Regions from separate parts of the Paenibacillus sp. FSL E2-0178 genome, predicted to be linked through region 1. Evidence: riboswitches for the same ligand, from Rfam matches in the RefSeq annotation. Region 1 holds a riboswitch; the other holds the start of a gene.
What was found. Region 1 has a riboswitch for cyclic di-AMP ahead of MHI42_RS17665 (hypothetical protein). Riboswitches for the same ligand answer to the same signal wherever they lie in the genome.
Positions count from the first base shown of each region.

Region 2: linked by a shared signal. The riboswitch ahead of MHI42_RS20005 (C40 family peptidase) and the one ahead of MHI42_RS17665 (hypothetical protein) in region 1 are both predicted to bind cyclic di-AMP.

Region 1 covers NZ_CP151953.1:4,073,976-4,079,857, reverse strand. The annotation lists gene MHI42_RS17695 (hypothetical protein) at 14-334, opposite strand; gene MHI42_RS17690 (hypothetical protein) at 526-1,107, shown strand; gene MHI42_RS17685 (class I SAM-dependent methyltransferase) at 1,218-1,874, opposite strand; gene MHI42_RS17680 (hypothetical protein) at 2,004-2,345, shown strand; gene MHI42_RS17675 (hypothetical protein) at 2,345-2,803, shown strand; gene MHI42_RS17670 (hypothetical protein) at 2,887-3,075, shown strand; gene MHI42_RS17665 (hypothetical protein) at 3,424-3,870, opposite strand; cyclic di-AMP (ydaO/yuaA leader) riboswitch at 4,044-4,213, opposite strand; gene MHI42_RS17660 (MerR family transcriptional regulator) at 4,805-5,206, shown strand; gene MHI42_RS17655 (oxidoreductase) at 5,203-5,882, shown strand, end outside.
Region 2 covers NZ_CP151953.1:4,625,803-4,631,684, forward strand. The annotation lists gene MHI42_RS19995 (M1 family metallopeptidase) at 1-1,195, shown strand, start outside; gene MHI42_RS20000 (hypothetical protein) at 1,240-2,037, shown strand; cyclic di-AMP (ydaO/yuaA leader) riboswitch at 2,255-2,393, shown strand; gene MHI42_RS20005 (C40 family peptidase) at 2,451-2,879, shown strand; cyclic di-AMP (ydaO/yuaA leader) riboswitch at 3,267-3,410, shown strand; gene MHI42_RS20010 (C40 family peptidase) at 3,416-3,907, shown strand; gene MHI42_RS20015 (GNAT family protein) at 4,155-4,640, shown strand; gene MHI42_RS20020 (cytochrome c) at 4,767-5,123, shown strand; gene MHI42_RS20025 (4a-hydroxytetrahydrobiopterin dehydratase) at 5,230-5,505, opposite strand; gene MHI42_RS20030 (hypothetical protein) at 5,717-5,882, opposite strand, start outside.

The DNA of each region.
Region 1 (5,882 bases):
GATGTCCTAATAATTAATTAAACCCAACGAATTTGTAACCGGGTAGTGTTGCAGCCGATGTATATCGGATCAAGCTTCTATTGATTTTTGCTACCGCTACTCCATCTTGAGCGCTGAGGGAAATAATGCCTCCTTGAGTAACGTAGTCCGCAATTGGCCAACCAAAGTGTGGAAAACCAGAGGAGATAAATGCCTCTGCGCAACCTTTACATTTGTACCAGCCGCCTCCGGCAAAAGTGGCAACATTATTACCATTCTGATCCACCACTCTTGGTAAATTACCAGCCACCATGTGGTGGCCATCAGCATAATACGGACATGGATTTTCTGCCATTTAAAATCACTCCTAATATTTTTTCAAAGGCGTCATCTCATTGTTGACCGCCCTTGTACAATATAAAGAGCTACGGAGTCTAAAAAGAACAACCACCGAGCTAACTAAAAAAGAATTTTGAAACTAAGTTGGAACAGAAACGTAAAATATGGTAAGATTAAATAAAATATGGGAAAATAAGGAGTGTAATTATGCGAAATAAGCTATTATTTGGATCCATCGTTCTTTCTTTAGCATTATTTACCGGTTGTAGCCAAGATAATTTGAACAATGAAAAACAAAATACCAATTCAGCTTCTGAAAATACTGTTACAAATAATGGAGAAAGCAATTCTATAAATAAAGAAGCTGTGAAAGAGGCAATCAAAGCCGCACAGGAATATAAAAATATAGAGTATACCGTCGAAAATTCTGAAGATGTTTTATCTGAAGATGCAGTTCAATCGCGAAATGAAGAGTTAAAACCATTTCTTACAGAAAGCTTTTATACAAATGCAGTTGATACCCGCTACACAACATTACCGTTAACCATTGCTGATAAACAAAAACTTTCTATTAAGCCTGAAAATCTTAAATTTAATCTTGTAGATGATAAAAATGATATTATTGAATTGAGATATATTGTGGACCTGGTACTAATTGATCAAGGGGACAAGGAGAGCAAGCGTGTTCCTTTAGAGGGTATTCTAACTTTAAAAAATGTAAATGATAATTGGCTTGTGCAGGGAGATAGATACGACTCAGCTGCTTTTAACAAACTCACTAAGGAGTAAACGTCATTATAGACAGTAAGTTTCTCTGATCACGTAGGGACTAACCACTATTTGTTAGAATAATTAGACACCTCTTAAAGTTTGAATTCTATTCTGATAGGATTTCGACCTTAGAGGTGTTTTTGTATTTGGTAGCTGAGGGGATCCTTTTTACATTTTACAAATAAGAAGTTTATGGAAGGCTTGTTTTTCATATTCTTACCGGGCTCATCTATTTCTGATATCTCGACCAGGCCATAGTTGGCAAAGTCTTGTTGAATGGAGTCAGCATCATAAAAAAACATTTTCACTCGGTCCATGATTTCGAAATAGTCTGTATCCAGTTGGACGCCCTTACCGTACATTGGTGCTTTTTTGGATACCGTTGTAAAGACCATATATCCACCCGGCTTCAGCTGATTATAACAATCCTGAATGAACTTCTCCCGCTCACGCTGATCCAATAAGTGAATCAGGGCATAGCAGAAAATACCGTCATAGAGTTTGTTGTCAAATGGCATATCGGTTACCGAGCCGTGAAAAACATTCATATCCAGCCCGCTCTGCCTCGCCAGATCAATCGCTGTTTGCGAAATTTCAATACCAGTAACATCTATTCCATTGTCCATAAAAACCTTTGCATTTCTGCCATATCCAATGCCGGGAACCAGGATGTCTTTAACATTCTTTTCAAGGAAAAAATCCTTGGTTAAGATGGCCGAGTCAGAATGTTCAAATCCCCACATCGTTTGTTTTTCTATGAAGCTTGCTTCCCAGAACTCAGTCATAGCCCGATCTCCTTTAATTACACTAAATAGTTATTACGGACATATTATATCTACGATAGAGCTGATTTGCAATGTTATTGTTAATCCTCGTATTTAAACAGATAGACTTTTGTGAAGCGGCCGGATATTATGTTAGATGGATTTAGAACGATTAAGCAGCAGAAGCTAAGTGATGATCCGGAGCTGAACAGTGTGGTAGTGAGCTACCTGGATGATTTCATCGCGAAAGTGCACATGTGGTGTTCCGGAGATACCTCAGAAAGTAAGACGATAGATGAAATGAAGGCTCTGTATGATGAAATCAGCAAGGAGACGGCAAATATAACAGATTACGAAATTAATGAAATGAATAAAATAGACGCTGATGAATATGAAGTGGTAGCGGACAGGTCCTGGGATAACGGGAGTGATGATACCGCTGTCTATTCAATAATTAAAATGGATGGGGTATGGAAGGTGGATGACCTGTAGTGATGAGGAGAAGTACGAAGACAAATAAGGCAATGCGTTATTTACTTAAAAATGTGCCACCTTCAGTCCATGTAGCCTCGGAGGGACCGAGTCCTAGTTTTACGGAATGGGATCATTGTATTTTGATAGATACCACTGAACTTGGAACTTTAAAAACAGTCAAAGAAACAACATACCCGGACAGAACTGGATTAGAAGCATCAATTAATCATTTACATGTAAGTGATATAGCAACTGGAATGCAAATAATAGATCGGTGGACAGGGAAGATGCAAGAGTACTACAGCGATAGGCAGTTTATTATCGTATTGAGCTCTCAGCTGGATGGAAAAGACGTGGTTGTAAGATTCTATCAGTATAGAAAAGATGACCCGGAATGGGTGGCGCTAGATAATCTTGAAGGCTATAAACAAGAAGCGATACTTGTTATCGGGCTTATAAATAATGCTGTTCTATAGAGTGAGTACCCCCCCCCCAACTGGTTAAAACCCAGCAGATAGTGTACCTTAGTAATATTAGTAATTAGGAGTGGTGATTTTTTGTGAAAAAAAGTAGACAAACCCCCGTGCTGGTCGTGGTCTCCATCCTGCTGATCATTATCAGCAGCCTGATCCCGTCGGACAAATCAACCTGGCTGGGAGCACTGCAGACCATCTTGCTGGGCGTCGGGCTGCTCGGATGCTGCATGGCTTTTTGGCGGTTCGCCAAGGGCGGCAAGGGCAAGCGCTGATTTCTGGCACTGGAACGGATAGCATAGCATAGCAAATGGAGAGTCGTGGCGGATGCTGCGGCTTTTATTAATATGTACGGCGTCAGCGGATTTACTCCATGCAGCGCTTGCTACGCGGAATGAGAGGACCTTATTTTGTGAAAAAGCCTGCTTTTTTACCCGTTGCGGACTCAGGAGCGCTTATATTGTTCGAGGGAGCTCAAAATGAGGCGAAACTGGTTAGTTAAGGTCCTCTGAGTCCGCATGGATCGCTGAATGGCCTGATTGGGCGAAATAACGGATCTACAGTCCGCATGGATCGCAGTGGCATGATTAAAGCTATTGTTGCAGGCCCAGCCATCTTCCCTATTATCCCGCCGACGGGCGCGGGACAGCTGGCCGCGCAGCAGCCATCTGTTCGCGAATCCCTCTGAGCTGCGCTTTCAGCTCAGGGACGCTTCGCTGCAGGATGAGGCTGATCTCGGGCAGAGGCAGCTGGATGCCGTACCATAAGGCGCTGGCGATCTGATCCTCCCAGGTGAGCAGGGCAGAAGAGCAGCGGCCGCGGTCTTGAGCAACCAGCGAGCATTGCCGGATGCATTCCCTGTAGGCGGTAAGGGAGTAAGCATCTGCTTGGATGCTGCCCTTGAGCCAAGGCTCATAGAGTGCCGCGAATGTGGCAACTGCGGCTTGATCGGCGCGGGCGCCCTTCTCCAGCAGGAGACAGCTTAGCGCATAGATGGTTCCGCTATATTGCTCAATATAGCTGGTGAATCCGGCAGCGGGAGCTGCGTTGGACGATAATGGGTCTGGCATGTGGACACGTTCCTTCCTGAATGTGGGCGATTTATAGTTTGGATATGTAGTTGATAGGTTTGCCGAAATGCTGATCCTCCGGAATAAGTGCGCAAAAAACCGCAGACAGAGGAGGACCTCTGCTGCGGTTTTGTTGCAGGCGTAAGAAGCCTGGGGCAAAATCGTGGCGGATCAAGATCTCTCTCTTTACGCTTACGGGGTTAGCTGTCGGATTCGGACGGTGAGAGTCGCCCTACCTTTTGAGACTGCGTAATTGAAGTCTCCTTCGGATTCACCCCAAGTAGGCCTGCGGCCTGATGGTTCCCCCGTTTTCCGCTTGGCGGAAATTCAGCGTGCATTCACATTTTCACTGGTAACTTTCAACACGAATCATACCCTTTCAGGGTTGTCTTTGTAAAAATGGAAAAGAGTGCTTCTGCGCCGGATTTGCAATAAATTGCTGCTTTGCGAGGAATATTGGAGACTAAAACCATATATGTGGCCGATTATCATCCGTTTATCTCGCTCAATCGCCGTTTTTTATTTTTGGGAGGCAGCGGCAGGAGAACTCCGGAAATATTAATGCGTTAGACGGAAACGGCGTCGATATCGAATTTTTGTGAAATGGGCGTATTAGTGAGATATCGGGAGATAATGAGAGATTGAAGATAAAGTAAGCGTTACCCGTCAGGCAAATAGATGCGTGATTGTGTTATTAGAGTAATTACGGCGGTTTACAAATTGTACCTGAATTAGAGCCCGATTCTACGAAAAGGGTATCCTTTCTAGCCGCACAAACCATACATCCGGGAGGGCCTAATTCCCGCTTCCCGAATGCTTGACTTGGACCATACTCCAGGGATTATCATTTGATTCTGTAAGGGCAGACTGTCAGTAAATTACCAAGACTGAAAGCCAAACTAAGAAGCTAGATTAAGAAGGAGGCCAGCAGCAAATGGAGCCTGTTTTTACGATTGCCGAGGTAGCAGAGCGGACAGGACTCAGCCAGGATACCATCCGCTATTATGAGAAAATCAAGCTCCTGCCCCCGGCAAGCCGCAAGGAGAACGGCCAGCGGGCATACAGCAGGCGTGAGCTGGACCGGGTGCATTTCGTTGCTATTCTCAAAAGAACCCATATGCCGCTGCGCATCATTCAAGAATACATCCGGGCGTCAGCGGAAGAGGACTACGATGAATGCTACAGTGTGCTGGACGGGCATAAAACGTTGATTGAAGAGCAGCTCACGGAACTTACGGCGGCCCTGGAGCTTATGAAATACAAGCTGAAGAACTTCCGGGAGCTTAAGGACGGCAGGTTCATCGCGGAAATGGAACAGAGGAGGAACGAGGAATGAATACTGGGTTGAATCAGGAGACGAACAAAGAGTTGAATCACGCGAAAGTTAAGCAGCACCCGATTCCTTCGGGGTTTGGGCCGGACACTACGGCGGAGCAAGTAATCCAAGGCCATAATCTGAGCGGCAAAACAGCCATCGTGACCGGCGGCTACTCCGGCCTGGGTCTGGAGACCACACGTGTCCTGGCTGCGGCCGGAGCTACATTGATAGTTCCCGTACGGACACCGGAAAAGGCCCGGCTCGCCCTTGCCGGCATCCCCGGAGTCCAGCTGGAGTCACTGGATTTGCTGGAGCCGGTATCCATCGATGCCTTCGCGCAGCGGTTCCTGGACTCCGGCCGGCCGCTGGATATCCTCATTCACAGCGCAGGCATTATGGCTTCGCCGCTGGCCCGGGATGCTCGCGGATACGAAGTGCAGTTCGCCACCAACCATCTGGGGCATTTCCAGCTGGCAGCCCGGCTCTGGCCTGCGCTGGTGAAGTCCGGAGGCGCACGGGTAGTCTCCGTATCCTCACGCGGCCACCGCATTGCCGGTGTTGATTTCGCAGACGTGAACTTTGAGCGGCGGGCCTATGAGAAATGGACAGCCTACGGCCAGTCGAAGACCGCCAATGTGCTGTTCGCCCTTGAACTGGACAAACGCGGGCAAGTACATGGTGTCCGGGCATTCTC
Region 2 (5,882 bases), 550 kb from region 1:
TGCCGCCACCGGATTTCCGGTGAAGAACGCGCGGCTGGTACAGGACCGCAAAATCTATCAGTTCTACGCAGATGATGTTCATGACTTCGCCTGGGCGGCATCGCCGGATTTTGTGGTTGCCGAGAAGGCCTTCTCCGCGCCGCAGGTGCCCGGAGTAAAGATCAAGCTCTATCTGGACCCGCTGCATAAGGATCTTCAGGAGCGCTACTTCCAGGCAGCAGAGGCTGCCCTGACCGCCTTCAGCAAATGGTATGGCCCGTATCCTTACTCCACCTTATCCATTGTAGTCCCGCCTGAATCTGGCAATGGGGCCGGGGGGATGGAATATCCGACGCTGATCACTGCCTTCGGTGCTGCCGAGGCATCGCCCGGCACCTCGCTTGAGCGGACCGTGATCCATGAGATCGGTCACCAGTATTTCTATGGCATGGTCGCCAGCAATGAATTCGAGGAGGCGTGGCTGGACGAGAGCTTCACCTCATATGCCGAAGACCGGCTGATGGAGCAGGAATATGGCGTTGCCTCAAGCCTCCCGCTGCAGTCCAGTCTGGTCTCCTCCTCGCAGCCGCTCAATCTGGAGACGTGGAAATACACCGGAGATGATGCCTACACACGTAATGTCTATATCCGGGGCAAGCTGGTGCTCCGTGACATCGAACGGTTAGCAGGAGCCAAGAACATGGATGCCATTCTCGCTGCTTATGCCCGTAAATACCGCTTCAAGCATCCCTCAACCGCTGACTTCCAGAAGATTGTGGAGAAAGTGACCAAGCAATCCTGGCAGACTTATTTTGACCAGTATGTCTACAGCGGCGGAGCCCCTGATTTTGCAGTAGACGACATCAGGCTCACGGCTAAACGGGACGGCGGCAACGGAGCGGGGATTCAATATGATGCTGTAGTTGAGGTAAGCAACAAGGGCAGCCATTATGGGGATGTCCCTGTAAAATTTATTTTCTCGGACGGGTATTCGGTTCAGCAATACTGGAACGGCGAAGGGAAGACAACATCGTTTGAATTATCGTATAAAGCACCTCTGGTCTCCGCCGAGATTGATCCGGGACATTCCATACTGCTGGAGAGCAAGCATCTCAATAATTTCAGAATGGCGGAGCTTGAGCACAATACTCTTTCCCGCTGGACGCTCAGTGCGACGACACTGCTTGAAACCCTGCTCGGAACTCTTGTCTGGTGAGGTGAAGGATTGTGAAAATTTCGATAACCCGCGGTTGGCACAGCATGAAAGAGCAATTTTATATCCTGATTCTGCTATTTATCTACCGGCTGTTCTGGGGCTACTTCATGTACAAATTCATTAAAAGCGCCGTCGTTCCGGTACTGCTGCGCTATCCGGATGCGGATGCCGGCGGCAGTAGCATAGGCAGGCTGCTGTATTATATTGAGGGGCAGGCTGCGCTGCACACGGACCCGGACGTCCGGCAATGGCTATGGCTGCTCCTGGCACTGACTGTGTTGCGGCTGCTGCTCTCCCCCTTTATCCGGGCGGGCCTGCTGCACGAGCTTCACCAGGAACGTGCCGGGGAGCGCGGACTGTTCTTTTTTCCCGGGATGAAGCGTTATGGTCTGCCTGTCCTGCTGTTCAGTCTCGTTGAATGGGCGCTGGCCCTTCTGCCGCTCTATTGGCTGCTGCCGAAGATGTACCGTCTGCTTCTGAACGGCATTCTCGATTATCCGCTGCTGCTGACGCTCGTGCCTTATGTGCTGGGCTGGCTCGTCTACCTCTTCCTTATCCGCAAGCTGCTGCTGTATATGCAGTTCGGTTATACCGCCGGCACGGGCATGTTCACTTCGCTGCTGATCTGTCTGAAGGTGCTTCTGCACTCCATCGGGATATCCGTCATTATAGGCGCAGGAAGTCTGCTGACGCTGATCCTCTGCAGCGCTGCAGCGCTCTTCTGCCCCGGCCTCCCGGCCCTGCTCCTGCGCCAGGCAGCTCCACTGCCGTCCACCCTATTCAGAATGTGGGGCATAGCCGCACAGTATCATCTCTGGTCCAGTAAATCATTCCCACGATAATCGGCCGCCAAAACGGCATACTAAAAGAGTCATCGCCCCTCTGGTGAGGTGCATGACTCTTTTTTGTTTACAGCTGCGACAAGTTAATTTGCAAAACTGTAAATCCTTTGGTACAATGATGCCTGTACTACTAGTAACAAATTTGTAATCTTTCAAATGGAATTAAGCAGCTATGTAACCGAAGCCTTTAACCTTATGTCGATATGTCACTATTCTGGTGCACAAAACGCCGAATTCCCTGCACCGGGGAGTGGGGGAACCATATTTTGGGTGAATTGATCTCGCTTTAGAGGGGTCATAGGGGAACCTTCTACCGAATCCTTAAGCTAACCTCGCAGGCCTTGGAAGGAGTACATCTTTTGAGAAGTCAGAACTTTAAGAAGAAATGCACCGCAGCAGCGCTGGGTCTTGTGATGGTATTCACACTTGGAGCAGGCAGCGCTTTCGCAGATTCCAAAATGGATACTGTGATCTCAAAAACCATTGGAACGTCATATAAAACCGGGGGCACCAGCACCAGCGGCTTTGATTGTTCCGGATTCACCAAATATGTATTCAAGAGTATCGGCCTTACCTTGCCGCGCACCTCTAAGGCACAGTACAGCGTTGGAACAGCCGTATCCAAGAGTAATTTGCGTTCCGGTGATTTGGTATTCTTCAATACCCTGGGCAACGGAGTTTCCCATGTCGGTATTTATGTCGGCAATGGCAAATTCGCACAATCCTCCACTTCGCGTGGTGTAACCATCAGTTCACTGAGTCAGGCATACTGGGCCAACCGCTACGTTGGCGCTAAAAGAGTGATGAGCACAACAGCCTACCAAGCTGTCGCTTACGATTGAACCCTTGAACATTTCCTCGAATATTCGTACCTCTAACAACTAAATGTAACTTATACGAGCCCGGTTTTGATTATTGCCGTAATCATTTCCGGGTTTTTCCTTTTCCTTATTCTACCTTTTACACTCATCTGCAGGCCCTGAAACACCTTTTTATCCCAAATCCAAAGAAAAATCCATCAATAGCTCACCTGCTGCGTAAATATGAGTCTTTCTATGCAGCTATAACTCTAAAAAACGCAAAAAAAATGCATTAATATGTTATAAGTGATTGCCAAGCGCCCTAGTCTTTGCTACAATTATCGCAGTGAGCTTTTAGTAACATTTTTGTAATTATTGAATCGCTTTTAACAAAGGTTTTGTCATGTATTGAATAACAGCTAATCCTAATCAACAGTCGTGCCGAGTTCCCTAAAGATTTAGGGAAACGGGGGAACCAACTTTGGGTGAATTGACCTCCTATTCTAAGAGGGGTCATAGGGGACCTTCAACCGAACCCTTAAGCTAACCTCGTAGGCATTTGGAAGGGGTATTTACTTTTGAAGAAGAAGCTAGCAGCCGCAGTACTAAGCTTTTCCATCATCTTCACCATTGGAGCAGGAAGCGCTTTCGCGGATTCCAAAATGGATAAAGTTATCGACAAAGCCATCGGGACCAAATACGTATCCGGCGGTGTATCCACGAACGGTTTTGATTGCTCCGGATTTACAATGTATGTTTTTGATAAGATCGGCATTAACCTGCCTCACCAATCCGGTTCCCAATATCAGATGGGCACTGCTGTATCCCGTGATGAGATGAGACCGGGCGATCTTGTATTCTTCAATACAAGCGGCAAAGGCATTTCCCATGTCGGTATTTATGTTGGTGACGGTGAGTTCGCACATGCTTCTTCCTCGCGTGGTGTAACCATCAGTTCGCTGAGTGACAGCTACTACGTCAACCGCTACGTTGGCGCCAAACGGATTATGAGTACAGATGCTTACAAGACTGTGGCTGCGGATTCCGAAGACAATGACGATGTGCAATAATTTGTCCTAATATAAGCGCTTTTCCAGGATTTTTGCCGAAATCTTGGAGAAGGGCTTATTTTTTTGTCTATAAAATTACTTACCCCGCTCTTTATTTGTAAAACACCAATTTCGCTCTTTCATAAAATATTTTTTGGCGTTTGTCAAGTTCCGGTCTTTCTGCAAGGTTTTTGCGTCGAATCCGGCTCGTTTTGTATATAATATTTATAGAATGAAGTAATGTTCCATTGAAAGGAGGCCTCCGCTTATGATAAGTTCTCCGGTAACTTTTTATGTTGTTCCTATGGAGTCGCGGCATGCTGCTGAGATCTGTGAGTGGAACTATAGGCCCCCGTATAATATTTACGGCTGGATGCCCTGGGAGCAGATGCAGGCGCTCGGTGTTGAATTCGGTGATCCGCAGCTGCGCAGCGAGCAATACGTTTCCGTTGTGAATGGACAGGGAATCCTGTGCGGCTTCGCCCAGCTGTTCCCTATGGAGGGTGTAGTCCGGCTTGGGATCGGCATGCGGCCCGATCTGTGCGGTCATGGCATGGGACATCTGTTCATGAAGGCCATCGTTCAGGCGGCTCTGCAGCGTTATCCGGAACGGGAGATCGATTTGGAGGTACTGACCTGGAATCAGCGGGCCATCCGTGCTTACCAGAAATGCGGATTTACCATAACGGATACTTATGAACGCAGAACCCCAACTGGCGATAAACCATTTTATTGTATGGTCTATGAGAAATAGCATTCCACTTCTGTATGTTTGCAAATTTTCCAGGAGTTTCGTTCATTTTTTTGACACAAATACTATGATAACGCTTCACCATCCGGTATAATGAAGGAAGCAGCTTACATGGAGGGACGGATGCAGATGCAGAAATGGATCATGAGCGGTTTGTTTTTTGCCGCCTGTGCCTTTGCCGTGGTCTTAATGTTTACCCTGCCCGGCAAAGCCGAGGTGGCTGAAGAGAACAAACCTACAATGCCTGAGGTTGTGCTGGACGCAGCCGGCGCCGAGGCCCTGGTGAAAGCCAACTGCATCACCTGCCACGGGGATCAGCTTCAGGGCGGTGTAGGGCCGAACCTGCAGCAGGAGGGCGCACAGCATGACGCGGCGCAGATTTACAGCATTGTGACCAAAGGCCGCGGGCAGATGCCTTCCTTCAAAGACAAACTAGCCCCTGAGGAAATTGCGAATGTCGCGTTATGGCTGGCCGAGAAGAAATAATAACATGCCCAAAGCAAAATGCCCGCTGCAAAGGATACCCTGGTATCCCTGCACGGGCTTTTTTATGGATCAGGCGGTACTGTCATTTCCATAAGGATCCTGTCCTCTAACGGTTTTTCTCAAAAGCCTCGTTAATTTCATTGGCCTGGCGTATATCCAGCTTCTCCACGTCTGCAGGCAGACGCAGGATAACGGTCTTGTAATCAATGGTGATATGCGGGTGATGGTCGAACGCTTCCGAGATCGCAGCAACATCATCCACAAAAGCAATCCCCTTCATATATTCATTGAACATATATTTGCGCACCATAATATCCTCTTCCAGTTTCCAGCCTTCCAGCTTGCCGATCTGCTCCCGCAGTTCTTCCTCTGTAAATGGCAATTTGTTTCCTCCCTTGCTTAATTAGCTGTATCACAGCAGTCCTGTCTTTCAAATAAAACATCCCTCAGCTTCTTAAAGTCCAAGGGATGTGCCGGGCCAAAGATTTTTTTCGATTTAATGTATTCTTAAATCCCGGCGAATAGTACTTCTCATCCCAATTTTAACATGGGCTGATGCCTGGGACAAACTCCGCTCCGCAGCTGCCTCCAGGCTACACCAGAACGACCGATGCCAAATCCTCGTCTCCGAGCAGAATATTGATGCGGTGCGTTTCTTTATCGTACATTACAACGCCGCTTCCGACCTTAATCACCGGCTCATTGCCCAGTGCGTAGAACAGATCCTCCGCAAGCGCCTCCCAGACCTCCAGCTTCGAC